One region of the Lactococcus sp. LG1267 genome, then DNA from elsewhere that is predicted to be linked to it. Evidence: predicted binding sites of a transcription regulator. Region 1 holds the regulator's gene; the other holds the start of a gene.
The links. Region 1 encodes HrcA, which represses chaperone genes, less so after heat shock. Its sites were predicted from a motif close to TTAGCACTCNNNNNNNNNGAGTGCTAA; they were not measured.
Positions count from the first base shown of each region.

Region 2: the regulator HrcA is predicted to act here: its motif matches at 4,301-4,327, upstream of groES (co-chaperone GroES).

Region 1 is NZ_CP071295.1:919,626-929,343, reverse strand. Features, by position in the region: gene J0J33_RS04615 (fructose-specific PTS transporter subunit EIIC) at 1-1,657, opposite strand, end outside; gene pfkB (1-phosphofructokinase) at 1,672-2,598, opposite strand; gene J0J33_RS04605 (DeoR/GlpR family DNA-binding transcription regulator) at 2,595-3,296, opposite strand; gene J0J33_RS04600 (Spx/MgsR family RNA polymerase-binding regulatory protein) at 3,471-3,869, opposite strand; gene dnaK (molecular chaperone DnaK) at 4,018-5,844, opposite strand; gene grpE (nucleotide exchange factor GrpE) at 5,922-6,464, opposite strand; gene hrcA (heat-inducible transcriptional repressor HrcA) at 6,498-7,535, opposite strand; gene J0J33_RS04580 (hypothetical protein) at 7,674-8,078, opposite strand; gene J0J33_RS04575 (M15 family metallopeptidase) at 8,110-8,895, opposite strand; gene J0J33_RS04570 (histidine phosphatase family protein) at 8,879-9,583, opposite strand; gene J0J33_RS04565 (saccharopine dehydrogenase NADP-binding domain-containing protein) at 9,699-9,718, opposite strand, start outside.
Region 2 is NZ_CP071295.1:732,390-742,107, forward strand. Features, by position in the region: gene J0J33_RS03655 (phosphatase PAP2 family protein) at 1-579, opposite strand, end outside; gene pepA (glutamyl aminopeptidase) at 691-1,758, opposite strand; gene J0J33_RS03665 (hypothetical protein) at 1,959-2,246, shown strand; gene J0J33_RS03670 (thioredoxin family protein) at 2,243-2,563, shown strand; gene ytpR (YtpR family tRNA-binding protein) at 2,565-3,188, shown strand; gene J0J33_RS03680 (single-stranded DNA-binding protein) at 3,258-3,647, shown strand; gene J0J33_RS03685 (ClbS/DfsB family four-helix bundle protein) at 3,704-4,234, shown strand; gene groES (co-chaperone GroES) at 4,352-4,633, shown strand; gene groL (chaperonin GroEL) at 4,662-6,287, shown strand; gene J0J33_RS03700 (MBL fold metallo-hydrolase) at 6,337-7,149, opposite strand; gene J0J33_RS03705 (ATP-binding protein) at 7,146-8,564, opposite strand; gene yycF (response regulator YycF) at 8,557-9,258, opposite strand; gene tmk (dTMP kinase) at 9,469-9,718, shown strand, end outside.

The DNA.
Region 1 (9,718 bases):
GTCCCATAACAATATTTGTTAAACCTGATTGACGTTCTTCTTTTGTAAATTTATTTTTGAAGAAGAGGACGGCAACTGTAGTTGCAAGAGGTGGAACCATACCACCAGCCATAACTGCTGCCATAACGACTGAGCCACCAGTAGCAACACTTGCGGCCAATGTTCCTGTACCGAAGATATAAGCAGCTTTGTTAATTGGTCCACCAAGGTCAACTGCCATCATACCACCAACGATAATACCAAGAACTAAAGCTGATGCTCCATTAAGGCTGTTCAAGAAGTTTGAAAGGCCTGTATTGATTGCTGCCATCGGAATATTGATGAAAAGCATGAGCAATCCTGTGATGAATGTCCCTAAAAGTGGGAAAATCAAGATTGCTTTAATCCCATCTAACGATTTAGGCAAGACAGTCAAGAGCTTACGCAAGAGGATAATGACACCACCAGCAATGAAACCACCAACTAAAGCGCCAAGGAAACCTGATGGAATCATTGTAGCTGGATCAAGTTTGCCAAAGGCAAGACCAGAGGCAGCCATTGAACCCGCAACGAAACCTGCAACTAAACCAGGTTTATCTGCAATTGAGTTGGCGATAAAACCAGCTAGGACTGGGAGCATAAAGGCAAAGGCTGCGCCCCCGATATTTTTAAAGTAAGCCGCAATCGGATGATAAGAACCAAGGTTGGCCAATTGATCTTTAGGCACACCCATTGATTGGTCTATCAAGAAGGCAAGAGCAATCAAGATACCACCACCAACAACGAATGGTAACATTGCAGATACACCACCCATAAGGTGTTTGTAGAAGGCTTTACCAATACCGCCAGAGCTTTCTTCTTTTGCCTCATCAGCGGCATCAGCTTCAAATTTTGGTGCATTACCAGAAACTGCCTTATTAATGAGTTCTTCGGGTTGACGAATAGCGGCAGCGACAGGAACTTGCACCATCGGTTTCCCTGCAAAGCGATTCATTTCCACTTTCTTATCCGCTGCAACGATGATACCGTCAGCTTTTTGAATATCTTCAGCAGTCAGCTTGTGGTCAATCCCACGCGCCCCATTTGTTTCAACTTTGATGGCGATGCCCATTTCAGCAGCTTGTTTTTTAAGTGCTTCTTCAGCCATATAAGTGTGTGCAATACCTGTCGTACATGCTGTTACGGCTAAAACATAATGCTCGCTATCAGTGACTTGCTCAATTTCTTCTGTATCTTCAGAGAAAAGCTCTAACACTTGACGCGGATATTTTGCTTCTTTTACTTTGTCTGTAAATCCAGCTTGCAAGAGGAACTTAGAAAGTTGTGCTAAAGCTTCCAAGTGTGTGTCATTTGCGCCTTCTGGTGCTGCAATCATGAAGAAAAGATTAACAGGTTGTCCGTCTAGGGCTGCATAATCCACACCTGCATTTGATTTTGCAAACAGGACAACAGCTTCGTCAACCGCTTTATTCTTGCTGTGTGGCATGGCAATACCATCACCCAAACCAGTTGAAGTTTGCGCTTCACGAGCCATAATTCCAGCTTTAAATGTATCAAAATCACTGACGTAACCTTCTGCGACTAACTTGTTTACCATTTCATCCACGGCAGCTTCTTTAGTCGTTGCTTGAAGGTCCAAAATCATGACTTCTGTTTTGAGTAAATCTTTGATTTCCATAATCTTCCTCTTTTCTAATCTTCGTTTATTTTTTCGATTGTTACTTTTTCAAAGCATTCTTTTAAGAAGCTTTCACTCGGCATGTCTTCTGAGAAGACCTTAGCTGTACCACAGGCAACACCTTGTTTAAAGGCTGCTAAAGTATCCTGGCTGCGGCTCCATTCCGCAAGGAAACCTGCAACTGTTGAATCTCCTGCACCGATAGAGTTTTTCAACTCTCCTTTGATTGGAGCGGCAAAATAAGTTTCCTTACCTGTGAAGAGTAAAGCACCATCACCTGCCATAGAAATCATGACATTTTGTGCCCCTTCTGCTAAAAGTTTTTGACCATAAGGGATAATATCTTCTTTGGATTTAAACTTAACAGAATAGATTTCTTCCAATTCTTCACGATTAGGTTTGATGATGAGTGGCTCATGTTTCAATGTTTTCAGCAACTTTTGTCCGTCAACATCAATAGCAAACTGTGCGCCTCTGGCTTTTACTTTCTCAATCAAGACTTCATAGAAGTCTTCTCCTAAAGCTTTAGGGATAGTACCAGCAAAAACAACAATGTCATCACTTTGCAAGGCGTCAAATTTACTTAGGAAGGCCTGAATTTCAGCATCTGTTAAGTCTGGTCCAGCAGCATCAAAGGAGGTTTCCTCTTGCGCATTGACTTTGATTTTTGTATTAATGCGTGTTGTTCCTGCAATTGGAGTGAAATCGGATTGGCTTCCGATATTTTCAAGATAATCTTGAATAAATTTCCCAGGGAAACCACCAAGAAAACCAAGGGCCGTATTTTCTACCTTTAAAAGGGACATCATGCGACTTTCAACAATTCCTTTACCACCAGGAAGCATACGCGTTTCTGTCGCTCGGTTGACTTGTCCAAGTTTAGCCTGATCAAAATCCATGAAATAATCTAATGCTGGATTTAGTGTTACTGTGTATATCATAATTTCTCCGTTATAAGTTTTATTTGGTCACTTTCTGCAAACTTAACAAAGCTTGTTTGACCGATTTTACTACTGTCCAGGAGGAGATAGCTTGTCCGGCTTTGACGAATGGCCTGTGACTTAATCGCTGCTTCTTCACTGTCCGGTGTCATAGCCCCCAGCTCTTCATCAAAAGCATTGGCTCCGATAAAAGCAAGATTAAAACGGTAAGTACTAAGTTGAGCTATGGCCGAACTGCCAATGATGGCATCAGTTTGACGTTTCACTCGACCACCAAGCAAATAAACGATGAGGTTTTCACTGGTTAATTTTGGTAAATGGCTAATCGAATTAGTCACGATAGTGACACGCTTGCCCGACTGATTAAGCAAATGGCAAAGTGGCGCAACTGTAGTTCCAGCATCCAAGTAAATAATGTCGCCTTCTTTTATCTTTTCAAAAGCTATAGTTGCGATTTTTTCTTTTTCTTGAACGTTTTTGGAAGATTTCTCAAAGATAGATAACTCTTCTGAAAGATCTTGTTGGAGTTCTGCGCCTCCATGAACACGACGTAAGGCATTTTCTTCTTCAAGCTCATTGAGATCTCTCCTTAAAGTCGAGACAGAAGCTTGAGTTATTGTTGAAAGTTCTTCTAAAGTCGCTGTTCTTTGCTCTTTGAGCAAGCTCATTATTTTTTCCTTGCGTTCCGTCGCGAGCATATGACCCTCCTCCTGAATTCGTTTACATTTATATTATACACCATTTTCTTTCAAAGTCAATCAAAAACTTCCAAAAACTACAAAAAAAGAAAAAATTTATATAGATTTCCTTCATGTACTATCCTTAAATAAAAAAAGAGCCAGGAATTACGCTTCCTTTGCTCTTTAGAGAACCTAGCCTGTTTGCATTTTTTGCTGTTCTATGTCAGTAACTTTTTTACTTGGCTTTTCTAAAAACCTTTGCATCTTATCTTCATCAAAACCGATTTGAAGTTGTTTTTCATCCAACATAAGTGGAACTTTCAATAGAGTAGCATTTTCTTCTAACAGCTCCATAAAATCTTCTAACTTCAAGTCATTGAAATTAAGGTTCAAACGTGTGTAAGCCCGTGTTTCTGTTGCGATAATCTCTTCAACGCCATGTTCAGTTAAAGAAACAATTCGGAGAATTTCCTCAGTCGAAACCAGTTCTTTGAGAAGATCAACTTCGACAAACTTGACTTTATGGGCATAGAGCCAGCTCTCTACTGCTTTCGTCTCCTGATTAGAGGAGATGGTATAAATCTTAAGCATGCCAACCTCCTTTCTATCACATCCAGGTTCTCTTTCCTATTTTCATTATCCTATTTTATAATATTGAAAACAAATAAAATGGTTTTCACAAAAACAAAAAAAGTCGAGAAACAAAGTCTCGAACTTTTTTATTTTATGAACTCACTTTTTATTTAACTTCTTCAAAGTCGCCATCAACAGTATTGTCATCTTTAGGACCTTCTTCTGATCCAGCTTCTTGACCTTCTGCTGCTGCTTGTTCAGCACTTGCTTGTTCGTAAAGTTTTACTGCAAGGTTTTGAGCGATTTCGCTAAGTGCTTCTGATTTAGCTTTGATATCGGCAATATCTTCACCTTCAAGAGCTTTTTTCAACTCTTCTTTAGCATCTTCTGCTTTTTTAACTTCTGCTTCGTCAACTTTACCTTTAAGTTCTTTGATTGTTTTTTCAGTTTGGAAAACAAGAGCATCCGCTTCGTTACGTGTATCTACTTCTTCTTTACGTTTTGCGTCAGCATCAGCATTTGCTTCAGCATCTTTCATCATTTTATCGATTTCTTCGTCAGAAAGACCTGAGTTAGATTTGATAACGATTGTTTGTTCTTTTTGCGTACCCAAATCTTTTGCTTTAACAGATACGATACCGTTTTTGTCGATGTCGAATGTGACTTCGATTTGTGGTACACCACGTGGTGCGGCAGGAATATCTGTCAATTGGAAGCGACCCAATGATTTGTTATCTGCTGCCATTGGACGTTCACCTTGAAGGACGTGGATATCTACTGCTGGTTGATTATCTGCTGCAGTTGAGAAGACTTGTGATTTAGATGTTGGAATTGTTGTATTACGTTCGATAAGTTTTGTAAATACAGAACCCATTGTTTCAATACCAAGTGAAAGTGGAGTTACGTCAAGAAGGACAACGTCTTTAACGTCACCAGTGATGACACCACCTTGGATTGCTGCACCCATAGCAACAACTTCGTCTGGGTTAACAGATTTGTTTGGTGTTTTACCTGTTTCTTTTTGAACAAGATCAACAACTGCTGGGATACGAGTTGAACCACCAACAAGAAGAACTTCATCGATATCAGAAGTTGAAAGACCAGCATCAGAAAGGGCTTGACGTACAGGTTCGCGTGTTGCTTCAACCAATGAAGCAGTCAATTCGTCAAATTTAGCACGTGTAAGTGTCATTTCCAAGTGAAGTGGACCAGCAGCGCCAGCTGTGATGAACGGCAATGAAATTTGAGTAGAAGTTACACCTGAAAGGTCTTTTTTCGCTTTTTCAGCTGCATCTTTCAAACGTTGAAGGGCCATTTTATCTTGTGAAAGGTCAATGCCGTTTTCTTTCTTGAATTCTGCGACCATGTAATCAATGATAGCTTGGTCAAAGTCATCACCACCAAGTTTGTTGTTACCTGCTGTTGACAATACATCGAAGACACCATCACCTAGTTCAAGGATTGAAACGTCAAATGTACCACCACCAAGGTCAAAGACAAGAATTTTTTCATCTTTGTCTTGTTTGTCCATACCGTAAGCAAGAGCTGCTGCTGTTGGTTCGTTAACGATACGTTCTACTTCAAGACCAGCGATTTTACCAGCATCTTTTGTTGCTTGACGTTGTGCATCGTTGAAGTATGCTGGGACTGTAATAACTGCTTTTTCAACTTTTTCGCCCAAGTATGCTTCAGCTGTTGCTTTCAAGTTTTGAAGAATCATTGCTGAAATTTCTTGAGGTGTGTACTCTTTACCACCGGCAGAAACTTTTTCACTTGTACCCATTTTAGATTTGATTGAGATGATTGTATCTGGGTTTGTTACGGCTTGGCGTTTTGCAGCATCACCAACTTGAATTTCACCATTTTTAAAAGCGACAACAGATGGTGTTGTACGATTTCCTTCTGGATTTGGAATAATTTTTGCTTCAGTTCCTTCGAGAACTGCTACTGCTGAGTTTGTTGTACCAAGGTCAATACCAATAATTTTAGACATATGCTTTACCTCTTTTTTTATTTTATTGTTTTTATCTATTCTTATAGTTTAAGGACATTTCGGTCACTTCTTGTTTCTTATTGTGCAACAACGACCATTGCTGGACGAAGGATACGATCATGGATTTGGTAGCCTTTTTGGAAGACTTGAACGACATGATCTGCAGGATGCTCATCATCAGCTGGGACAGTTTGCACAGCCATATGGAAGTTTGGATCAAAGGCTCCGTCTGCTTTGACTTCTGTAACGCCTTCTTCTTTAAGTGCGTTGATCAAGCTTTCTCGCGTCATTTCTAAACCTTTTTTGACATCTTCTGTTAATCCTTCAACAGCAAGTGCACGCTCCAAGTTATCTAAGCTTGGCAAAATCTTTTTCGCCAAATCTTGTGAGCGATATTTCAAGATACTAGAACGTTCTTCGTTGGCACGGCGTTGAATATTTTGGATTTCTGCGCTAATACGGAGAAATTTATTTTCCCATTCTTCAGCCTTTGCTACAGCTGCATCAAGCTCAGAAACTTCTTCTTCGACGATATCTTCAAGTGCTTCTTCAGTAAGCTCTTCGACAACTTCTTCTTCCTGATCTTTTTTCTTTAATTCTTCTTTATTTTCTTCAGCCATATTGTTTCCTTTTCTTTTAAATAATTTCATATATTAACTTATCTCATAATGGTTACCATCAAGGTAACGATAATAGTCCATGAGTTTCATACTTAAGACTTTCGCAAGTAAGTCCAGTGTACTCAAGGTTTTCTGATAATCTTGTTCTACAGGACCAATGACTGTCAGCGTTCCTAAACCACGATATGGAATAACAAACTTTTGACTGATCAACGTTAGGTTAGCAAAATAAGACATATTGTCAATGACAACCGAACGCATCTCATCTGTACTTGTTAATTCTCGTATTTCTTGAGCCATACGTGTATCATCGCTTAAAATTTTATAAAGCTCAGAAAGATTGTCTGTGGCAAAATCAAAGACATATTCACGTCCGCTACTTGTCAAATGCTCTGTGAACAAATCTGCAAAGACGGATTCAAAGAGCTCCAAGACATCACCAGTTGTTTTAAAGTACCGCTGTACTATCTGTGGGATATCCGTCCTCAACGCATAATGCACATCAAGAACTTTCTTACCTACTAAACGTTCTTTAATCAACCGTGTAAAGACTTGCAAGTCATGTTCACTCATACTTTTGGGGAGTACAAACTGATTTGTCCGAAGTTCGCCTGTCGCTAAGGTCATCACTGTCAACATCGAGTGATTATCTAAAGTGACAAGTTCAAAGGACTGTAAGACTTGCTCTTTCTGAGGAACATTAAGTACGAAAGAAGTTAAGCCGGTCAATCTTGAGAGAACTTCACTTGCTCTTTCAAATAAATCCGATAAGCGATAAAACTCACCATCAAAGGATTTCATAATTTGAAAAAGATCATTTTGTGTAAATTCTTCCAAGCGCAATACATTTTCTACAAAGTATTTGTAACCTGAAATACTAGGAACACGCCCACTTGACGTATGTTCTTTTTGAATGAGTCCAAGATTTTCCAAGGCTTTCATATCATTTCTGATTGTCGCACTTGATGCTTTAATCTGTTCCAATAAAGCTTTAGAACCAACGGGTGTGTGCTCTTTCGCGTAAAGTGAGACAATCAAATCCAAAATCTGTTGTTGCCGTTCTGTAATCATCTTTGTCTCCTTTCTTCGCTTTTAGCACTCACCATCCTCAAGTGCTAACAATATTATTATAACCCTTATCTCCTATCTTGTCAAGCAAAAAAACCAAAAATTAGCACTCTTTTTTATAGAGTGCTAATTTTTGGTTTTTTAAATAAATCCTACTTCTTTAGCAATGAAACGGATGCTAAAGAGACTAACAAGCATGACAGCTAGTGGAAATAATAGCGCTAGATTTTGCTGATGCATGAGATATTGATAGCCCCAATCAACAATTACCAGCACAGCCGCTATCTCTAAAATCCATAGTCCCACATTGAAAAAGCGGAGTATGAGTAAGATGAGAAGGAAAACCAAGAGTATTTCTATTATATTTTGCCATTGGGCTACTGGAGCCAGAGTTTTATTGATAAATCCCGTTATTGTGCGGCTTGTATTTTGAAAAACCGTCGTAAAGGTATTGGGTGATGCTAAAAGCCGTTGTGCAATAATCATTAAAGTATAGAGAAATAAGGCAATATTAGCATATAAAATCAAGTAGGCTTTATTCAACATTGTTGTGCGACTCCTTTTAACGCCCTTTATTTTACTGGGGCAATAACTTCAAATATTCTTCAAGTGTAAGGTTGTGTTTTGTCATATATTTGGCATTATCCACACCTACATAACGAAAATGCCAATCCTCATAATCCACACCAGTGGATGCTTTCCCACCTTCCGGGAAACGTAGTACAAAACCGTACTCAGGCGCAATTTTCTTCACTTGTGCGACTACATCTTCAGGGCTTTGGTTCAAAGCATCTACTGTCGACATATCAACAGCTAAGCCTGTTTGGTGCTCTGAGCTACCTGCAGGCTGTGAATAAGTCTTAACATTAGTTTCAGCTTGCTCACGAGATATAGGTTGCCCTGTGTTATTGACTGATCCTGCAGCACCAACCATTTCATTTTCCACATAAGTATTGAAGAGTTGTTCTTGATAAGCCACTGAGCGATATGCCGAAATCAAGTGTTCTGAGGGATCAATAGCCTGCGCTGCTGCTAAAAATTTAACAAGAGCATCTGCGATACGTTGATCAACCTGCACAGTGCCAACAGTTGTAAGCTCTGGGGAGAGTTCCTCTTTTGGATTTTCCCTGTTTACCAGAACAAGATTCCAGTCAGAACGATGAGCTTCCGGTAAATCAGTTGCCTTACTTTCAGCTGGCGAACTTGAAGATGAAGTTTGTCTTGGTTCAGCCGTTTTTTTCGTGACTTGTGTCTTGAGTTTACTTACAGCAAATACACATAGTCCAATGAAGACCAAGAGAATAATGAAACTTCCGATTACTCTACTTTTTTTGAGTTTTCTTTTTTTAGTTCTTCTTTGCATTTTTTATGATTTCTGCTCCAAGTTTGCGATACTCCATCGATCCGATATCTCCTACTTCAAATTTTCCATTTTCAAAAGTCAGATGTGTCACGGAACCATTATCCAAATTATGCGGACGTTCTTTATCTGGACGAAGCATTTTGATATAGCTTGCAATCGTCATCCCATGACTAACTATGACGATATTTTTCGCTCCCGCTGCTTCTGCTTCAGTTGCCATATCAGAAAAGCCATTCATAATACGTCCAGAGAGTTCTTCCCAAGTTTCCGCCCATCCTGCAGTATCGACTTCATAAATAGCACGCGCTAGTTCTTCATCTGAAGGGAACTTCCCTGTCTCTTGCATACCTTTTTCAGCAAAGATAATAGGAAGAACCCCATCAAAGAGTTCGCCATCATATCCCCCATCAAAAGAACCAAAACACCATTCACGAATACGCTTGTCCATCTTATAAGGAATATCTTTATTCTCGGAGTATTCCAAGATAAAGCCCATCGTTTGTATTGTTCTGCCAGAGTCAGAAGAATAAGCACGATCAAACTTCAACCCTTTAGCTTTGAAGCCCAGCCCCAACTCCATAGCTCCACGTTCACCTTCAGCAGTGAGCGGTGTGTCCGACCAACCTTGGGCTCTGCCGATTGTATTAAACATTGTTTTTCCGTGTCTTACCAAATAAATCTCAACCATGAACTCACCTTATCTTCTATTATATATATATCTTTAATTATACTTTATTTCAAAGCAATTGAACAGAGAAAAAAACCTCTTCTTATATAAGAGATTTTCTATCTATAGGCTATTTTTAGCTAAATTTTTTGATTT
Region 2 (9,718 bases), 190 kb from region 1:
AAGTAAGCCGCCTAAAGTATCCGAAGGATAATGTACCCCAAGAAGTACACGTGAAAACATTGTTAAAAAAATTAACCCCACAGCGACAAAACCAACTAATGTTTTGCTCCATACAGAAGAGAGATAGTGTAAGAGGGTAAAAAAGAGACAGCCAAAGAGTACTACAGCAAAAGTTGTATGTCCACTGGCAAAACTTTTTCCTGGCTCATCTGTAAAGGCGGCAATACGATGAATGTCAGGGCGATCACGGCCAATAACTAATTTAATCAAGGTATTTCCCCCCACAGCAATTCCGGCTACCAGAGCTAACCATATTGCTGAAACCTTATCTTTGATAAAAATAATAGCAGCAATAACAAGACCAATTATAGCGCCCATTGTGTCACCTAGAAATTTAGCAATTACACTTGAAATTTGAACCAAAAATTCATTGTTTTGAAGATGCCAAGCAACTGTCTGTAAATGCGAATCAATGCTTGGAATAGGTGCGTGTGTATAAGAAAGTTTTACAATGGCAGTCAGTGTGATAAAACTTACCAGAGTAAGTAAACCAGTAGTATAGTATAGTTTTTTATTCATAAATTTCCCTAAAATTCATATTTGGTGCTTTATGATTTTACTTTTTCTTTCTGAAATAAAACTGAATGACTAAAAAAAGAGGCTCAGGACCTCTTTTTTTTAACTTTTTTATTAGTAGTTTTTAATGGCTGCTACTTTTTCTTGATCAAGACTCATAACGATAGCCCGGATAAAGTTTTGCGCTTCTGTGAAATCATCCATGTTGAAGATAGTTTGGTGACTATGGATATAACGGGCACACACACCAATAGTTGTTGAAGGTACACCTTCGTTTTGCAAGTGTGCTGCACCAGCATCAGTTCCACCTTTTGAGATATAAGCTTGTGTTTTGATACCATTAACTTCTGCTGTGTTGAGGAGGAAGTCCTTCATACCAGGCAGCATGATATGACCTGGGTCGTAATAACGAAGAAGCGAGCCTTCGCCAAGACGACCATTGTCGTTTCCAAAAGTATCCGTTGCAGGAGAACAGTCAACAGCAAAGAAAACTTCAGGTTTAAATTTAGTTGTTGAAACATGGGCACCGCGAAGGCCAACTTCTTCCTGAACATTTGCACCGATAATCAAGGTTACTGGCAATTCTTTGTCTTTAAGGTAGTCCAAAAGTTCTAAGACCATAAGACACCCGTAGCGATTATCCCAAGCTTTACTGATGACATTTTTACCATTAGCAGTTAAAATTGTTTCAGATTCAGGAACGATGACGTCACCTTGACGAATCCCAAATTCTAAAACTTCTTCTTTGCTCATAAAACCACCGTCAAAGATGATATCTTCCACTTGTGGCATAGCAGGTGCGCCCGCTGCTCCACGTAAAAGATGTGGTGGTAGGCCACCAGTCACAACAGGTATTTTTTTACCATCACGTGTGAATAGCGTAAAGCGTTGTGCACTAACAACTAAAGGATTCCAACCACCCAGAGTGACTACACGTAAAGTACCATCTGCCTTAATTGACGACACCATGAAGCCGACTTCATCCATGTGAGCTGCAACCATAACACGAGGCGCATTTTCTGTTTTACTTTCTTTAGTGACAAAGATTCCGCCCAGACCATCAGTTTCAGGTGTGTAGCCGAGGTCCACCATACGGGCACGAAGATAGTCACGCATTGGTGCTTCGTAACCACTTGTTGCTTGAATTTCAGTTATTTCTTTAATTTTGTTAAATAGAGTCATCTCGTCTCCTTTGATTTTTTATACTCCCTTATTGTAGCATTTAAAAGCCGTATATAATAGTATTGTCCTAATGCTATTTAATAACTATAATTTTTAAAGACGGATAAGTTTTAGGGGATTTATAGAAAAGCGGAACTGATCTGAGGGGAAACAGTAATTATAAGTACTAATATACTCAAATTTATGTTAAAATTTTTTATATGAAAAAATATTTGAAAGTTGGTTTAGGGCTGCTGGCTGGTGTAGCTGGTGCGCGAGTGCTCTATCAGAGTTATAAACACGTTGAAGAAAATTTGCGGGCAGAGGTTATTCAAGCAGTACGTGAAGCTTTTGCTGACCAAGATATTCAAACAGTATGGATCTTTGAGGAGGCAGATCGCGGAGCTATTTATCAAGGTGGCGTGATTGTTGGAACAAACCAAAACATCAATTTTGAAATTGATGGAGAAACCTTAGAAATTACAGAATTAGGAGAGGAGTATTTATGATTATTCCAAAAAATTATGAGGAACTAGCTGAAATTGTAAAATCAGAAGGCAAACATGTCTTGTTTTTCACTGCAGGATGGTGCCCAGACTGTACTTTTATCAAACCAAAAATGCCAGAATTAGAAGCTGAATTTTCAGACTTTGACTTTGTAGAAGTTGACCGTGACGAATTCATGGACTTGGCTATTGAATGGGGAATCATGGGTATTCCTAGCTTTGTGACACTTGAAAATGGTAAAGAAACAGGACGCTTAGTGAATAAGCTACGTAAAACTAAAGAAGAAGTTAGTGAATTTTTGAAGGGTGTAGATAAATAAAATGATTGCAACGTATAATAAAAATGTTGGTGATGTCCTCATGCTGATTGTGGCAAACAATGAGGGCGCAGAAGTAACTTACGAACGTAAGGCGGATGTTGCGCGTATCTTCCGTGAAGATACAGGACAAACAGTGGGCTGGAACATTTTCGATATAAAAAAAGACTGGCCAGATTTGGCTCAAGGACATAATGATTTATCTGAGCCTCAAGTAACGGAACTTAATGTAAAACTTAAGGCAGCTGGCTTTGACGAGCAGTTTACATATGATGGCCAACCTAAATTTGTAGTCGCTGAGATTTTAACGATGGAGGATCATGCAGACAGCGATCATTTACATGTGTGCCAAGTAGAAGTTGGTCTAGATGCACCAGTTCAAATCGTTTGTGGTGCTCCCAATGCCGTTGTTGGTATGAAAACAGTAGCGGCTTTACCTGGTGCAATGATGCCTTCTGGTTCTTTAATCTGGCCAGGTGCTTTGCGTGGTGTACCTTCTTATGGCATGCTGTGCTCGGCACGAGAGCTTGACTTACCAAATGCACCACAAGTTCGTGGTATCATCGAATTGGATACAGATTTAGAAGCTGGGTCAGCTTTTGATGCAACAAGCATGTGGCAAGCCTAAATATAAAATAATAAAGACCTTAGTGAAAGCTGAGGTCTTTTTTCGTACAAAAAGTAAGGAGGTGTCAAAATGAATAAAACGTTACTTGTTGGCCGACTCGTTGCAGATCCAGAACTCACTAAAACATCTAATGGGAAAAGCCTATTGAGAATAAATCTTGCTGTCAAACGACGCTATAAAAATGCTTCAGGTGAAAAAGATACAGACTTTGTCGCTTTGGTCTTTTGGGAGAAACAGGCGGAACACTGTACATCCTATGCTAAAAAAGGTGCCCTACTTGCTGTAGAAGGGGAGATACGAACCAGGAATTATGTGGACAAGCAGGAACAAAAACGCTATGTGACAGAAGTGTTGGTGAAAACTTTTGACCTTTTGGAAAGTCGCGCGACAGTTGCCATGCGACAAGATTCTATAGAAAATAGTGCTCTTAATTTAAAAGAAGACGAATTACCGTTTTAAATTGAAAAAAGCGTTTTCTTTTGATAGGATGAGAACAGGAAAGTGAGGAGGGAAAAATGGTAAAGGCAAAAACGAAAAAAGAGTTGATTTCCTTTTCAGAAGAAAACTGGAAAAAGCTGTGTCATTTGGTTGACGCACTACCTTTAGAGGCACAAACAGCAACTTTTGCCTTTGGCCAAGAGAAGGGAAAAGAGGCACATTGGGGGCGAGATAAGAATATCCGTGATGTGTATGCCCATCTTTATGAGTGGCAAGTACTTTTACAAAATTTTGTAAAAAGTAATGTTTCAGGAAACTGTCAAAGCTTTTTACCCACACCCTATACTTGGAAAAACTATGCGACAATGAATCAAGAGATCTGGGAAAAGCATCAAGCTACTCCTTATGAAGAAATAAAGGAAAAACTTGCTACAAGTCACCTAAGAACTATCCAGTTATTGCAACATTTTTCAGATGAAGAGCTTTATACGAAGCAATATTATCCTTGGACTGGGACAACATCCTTAGCGCAGTATTTTCAGTCATCATTGGCTTCACATTACGAGTGGGCCTTGAAGAAACTCAGGCTCCATAAGAAAACGATTTAAAAAAATAAAAAAAGAAGTTTTTTTCTTGACTAATTTTGACCTTCGCGGTAAAATAAGATATATAAATTAGCACTCCAACTTAAAGAGTGCTAAAATAACATAAAATGGAGGAATAACATGTTGAAACCCTTAGCGGATCGCGTTGTATTGCGTATAAAAGAGGAAGAAGAAAAATCTTTAGGTGGGATCGTCTTGGCCTCAGCAGCACAAGAGAAACCACAAGTTGCAGAAGTTGTGGCAGTAGGCCCAGGTAAAACAACTCCTCATGGTACAGTTATTGCACCAACAGTACAAGTTGGTGATGCAGTTCTCTTTGAAAAGTTTGCCGGTACAAATGTAAAATTTGAAGGCGAAGATTTCTTGATTATCAAAGAATCTGAAATTCTTGCGACTGTTTAAGGAAAATAAAGACAGGAGATAATAAAAAATGGCAAAAGATATTAAATTTTCATCAGATGCTCGTTCAGCAATGGTTCGTGGTATTGATATTTTAGCAGATACAGTAAAAACAACACTTGGTCCTAAAGGTCGCAATGTTGTTCTGGAAAAATCATATGGTAGTCCACTTATCACGAATGATGGTGTAACTATCGCAAAAGAAATTGAATTAGAAGATCACTTTGAAAATATGGGGGCAAAATTAGTCAGTGAAGTGGCCTCAAAAACAAATGATGTTGCGGGTGATGGTACTACAACAGCGACTGTTTTAACACAAGCGATTGTTCGTGAAGGTTTGAAGAACGTAACTGCCGGAGCTAATCCAGTGGGCATTCGTCGTGGTATTGAGTTGGCAACGGAAACAGCAGTAAAAGCACTCAAGGAATTATCTATTCCAGTATCTGGTAAAGAAGCTATTGCACAAGTTGCCTCTGTTTCTTCTCGTTCAGAAAAGGTTGGAGAGTATATCTCAAATGCCATGGAAAAAGTTGGTAACGATGGTGTTATTACTATTGAAGAATCAAAAGGTATGCAAACTGAACTTGAAGTTGTAGAAGGTATGCAGTTTGACCGTGGTTACTTGTCACAATATATGGTGACAGACAATGAAAAAATGGTGGCCAACCTTGATAACCCATATATCTTGATCACAGATAAGAAGATTTCAAATATTCAAGAAATTTTACCATTACTTGAACAAATCTTGAAAACAAATCGTCCTTTACTTATTGTGGCAGATGATGTTGATGGTGAAGCATTACCAACCCTCGTGTTGAACAAAATCCGTGGTACTTTCAATGTTGTAGCGGTTAAGGCTCCAGGCTTTGGCGACCGCCGCAAGGCCCAACTTGAAGACTTAGCAATCCTCACAGGCGGTACAGTAATTACGGAAGAGCTTGGTTTAGAACTTAAAGATGCAAGCTTAGATGCACTTGGTCAAGCCAATAAAGTAACTGTTGATAAAGAACATACGACAATCGTTGAAGGTGCTGGTTCAGCAGATGCTATTGCTACTCGTGTAGCAACAATTAAAGCTCAAGTTGAACAAACTACTTCAGAATTTGATCGTGAAAAACTTCAAGAACGTTTAGCTAAACTTTCTGGTGGAGTCGCTGTGATTAAAGTCGGTGCCGCTACAGAAACTGAACTTAAAGCGCAAAAACTTTTGATTGAAGACGCACTTAATGCAACACGCGCAGCCGTCGAAGAAGGTATCGTTGCTGGTGGAGGTACTGCCCTTGTTACAGTTATCTCTGCCCTTGACAGTCTTGAAGAAGAAGGGGACGTGCAAACAGGTATCACAATTGTACGTCGCGCATTAGAAGAACCAGTACGACAAATCGCGGCTAATGCAGGTTACGAAGGTTCAATCATTATTGATAAACTTAAATCAGCAGAAAAAGGTATTGGTTTCAATGCCGCAACTGGTGAATGGGTTGAAATGATTGAGACAGGTATTGTGGATCCGGCTAAAGTAACACGTTCAGCCCTCCAAAATGCGGCCTCAGTAGCAGGACTTATCTTGACGACTGAAGCAGTCGTTGCTGATAAACCAGAACCAGCTGCACCAGCAGCTCCAGCTATGGATCCATCAATGATGGGTGGTATGATGTAACAATAAAAAGACACGAATTCGTGTCTTTTTTTATTGCTGTAAATACTGTCTAAATATCATAGAGTTTACTTGCATGCTCATGGCTAGTGTCAATAATATGAACGTCACGTTTGGTATCAACATCATGTTGCGCCAGAAAACCGTCCATGGTCATATGTGCAAGCTCTTGAATATTGTTATTCAGGCTAAGGTGACCGAGGAAGATGCGTTTTGTTTTATTTCCTAAAACATTAAAAGCAGCTTCGGCACCATCTTCGTTAGATAAATGGCCTTGGTCGCTGAGAATACGTTGTTTTGTTTTCCAAGGGTAGCCCCCCATGCGGAGGATCTCAATATCGTGATTACTTTCCATAAGATAGCCGTCGGCATTTTCGATTGTACCACGCATACGGTCACTTACATAACCTGTATCTGTAAGTAATACGAAGGATTTATTATCTTTCATAAAACGATAAAATTGGGGCGCGATAGCATCATGACTCACCCCAAAACTTTCGACATCGATATCGCCAAAAGTTTTAGTTTTGCCCATTTCAAAGATATGTTTTTGCTCACTCGCAATTTTTCCTAGTGAGTTTTTACTTTCCAGTTCTTGCCAGGTTAATTCATTGGCGTAAAGCTGAATACCGTGTTTTCGGGCAAGAACACCAATTCCTTTGATATGGTCGCTATGCTCATGAGTAATCAGGAGTGCATCGACATCTTTGATGTCTCGGTCAATCTCTCCTAATAAACTCTCGACTTTTTTTCCAGATAATCCAGCATCTACCAGAATTTTCTTTTCAGGTGTTTCCAAGTAAAAAGAATTTCCAGTACTTCCTGATGCTAAAATTGAATATTTAAATGCTGATTCAGTGCTCATTCAGCAAAATCCTCCCAGTCGTTATTTTCTTGATTAATTTCATCACTGTAAGGGAAAGACAGGGTGAAAGTTGAACCAGTTTTACCATCAGAAGTGACTACTATATCACCTTTGTGGAGTTTCATAATATCATAGGCAATAGATAAGCCTAAGCCTGTACCACCGATTTGGCTATTTCTTGAAGCATTATCGACACGATAAAAACGGTCAAAAACTTTGGCTAAAGCAGGTTTTGGGATTCCCATACCTTGGTCGGCAATAGAAGTAAATGCTTTGTTGCTTTCACACCAGACGCTTACGGTAATTGTTCCGCCTTTTGGAGAATACTTAAAGGCATTATTGATGATATTGTCAATAACCTGCGAAAGCTTATCGGTATCGATTTCAAGCCAAATCTCTTGTTGAGATATTTGACGAATAATTTTAAAGTTATTGTAATTTTTTTCGATAATTTGATCAAAACGATCCAGGATATAGTTGATAAAATCGACATAGTTGATAATTTCAGTATGAAGTTTAACTTTATCTTGGTCCATACGAGAGAGTTCTAAAAGCTCCCCGATCATCCGAATCATTCGATCTGTTTCGTTAAGGGAAACATCCACGAAGTGACTAGCAACCTCGGGATCAGCTAGGGCCCCATCATTGAGCGCTTCTAAGTAAGCTTTGACAGAAGTCAAAGGGGTGCGCAACTCATGCGAGACATTGGACACAAAAAGTCGGCGATCTCTTTCTGTTTTTTCTTGTTCCGTTGTATCGTGAAGAACAGCAATAATCCCAGAAATGTACCCTGATTCGCTACGGAAGAGCATAAAGTTTACGCGGAGGATAACAGCTGCCCCTTCACAATTGATGGCATTGAGTGTGAGTTCGGGCTCTTTTTGTAGTAAATCATGAAAAGAATATTTGTCGGAGATATTTAGAATATCAATCAAATCTTTACCAATGATTAACTCGTTTGACTGATCAAGAAGAGTCAGTGCTGCGTGATTAGCAAGATTAATCTTACCATGCCTATCTGTAGTGATGACACCATCGGCAAGGTAGGTTAAAATACTCTCCAGTTGGTTGCGCTGATTCTCTAAATGTTCTTGCCGATCTTCGATTTCATGTCCAAGTAATAACAATTTATTGTAAGCTACTGAGAGCTCATTATTTTCTTTAGAAATTTGGCGATTTTCATAGTTATCATGCAAAAAATCATCCACTTGATGAGATATTTTATTTGCCGTTTGAGCCAAGCGACTGAGATACCAAATAAGAAGACTTAAGGTGACCAGATAAAAGATGAAAAACTGTAAGAGTGCAGTAGTGTGTGTGAGGAAGTATGGACTATTTACTATCTCAAAAATGCCAAAAAGAAGTAGATGAATCACTACTCCTTTAAGTACTATTGAATTAAAAAATTTATTCATGAGGTTCGCTCATATAGTATCCAACGCCACGACGTGTAGATACGTATTGAGGGCGGCTTGGAGTATCTTCAACTTTTTCGCGAAGGCGACGAACAGTTACGTCAACAGTACGAACATCACCGAAGTAATCGTAGCCCCAAACAGTTTCAAGCAAAGTTTCACGTGTGATAACTTCACCGAGATGTTGTGCAAGATAATAGAGTAATTCAAATTCGCGGTGTGTCAAGTCAAGCTGTGTTTCATTTTTATATGCGGCATAATGTGTTGGGTTGATACGTAAGTTACCAATTACCAATTCTTTTTTAGAATCTTTTGGTTGTTCAACAGGAACGTTTGTCATGCGGCGTAGGTTTGATTTAATACGAGCAAGTAGTTCACGGTTTGAAAATGGTTTTGTGATGTAATCATCTGCACCAAGTTCAAGGCCGATAACTTTATCAAACTCTGTATCTTTAGCAGAAACCATCAAAATAGGGACTTCAGAAGTTTTACGGATTTGACGTGTAACTTCAAGGCCATCAATTTTTGGAAGCATCAAATCAAGATAGATAAGATCGGGTTTTTCTGATTCAAAGAGTTCAAGAGCTTCTTCACCATCAAAAGCAGTGACTACTTCATACCCTTCTTTGACGAGATTAAATTTTACAATATCTGAAATTGGTTTTTCGTCGTCAACAACAAGAATTTTTTTCATGATAATCCTTTCGCTTAGATGTATATAATATTAATTGCTTTTCTCATTATACAATTATTACAGTAGTATAGCAAGGTAAAGCCTTCCATAATATAGAATTTTTACAAAAGTGAAATCATTTGTAAAATAAGAAACTTATATAGTAAACAATATTTATAAAAGAACATTTTTCCCATATTTTTTCTTTTTATTTTTGCTATAATATAAGATATGAATGGAATATTAATTAGTTTGGAAGGGCCAGATGGGGCCGGTAAAACAACCGTTTTACAAAATATTCTTCCCGAACTAGAAAAATCGTCTTATAAAGTCCTTCCGACACGTGAACCTGGAGGTGTACGTGTGGCAGAAGAGATTCGAAATATAATTTTAAGTACAGAAAATACAGAAATTGACAGTAAGACAGAGCTGATGCTGTTTGCTGCGGCACGTCGCCTACACATGCAAACCAAAATGCTTC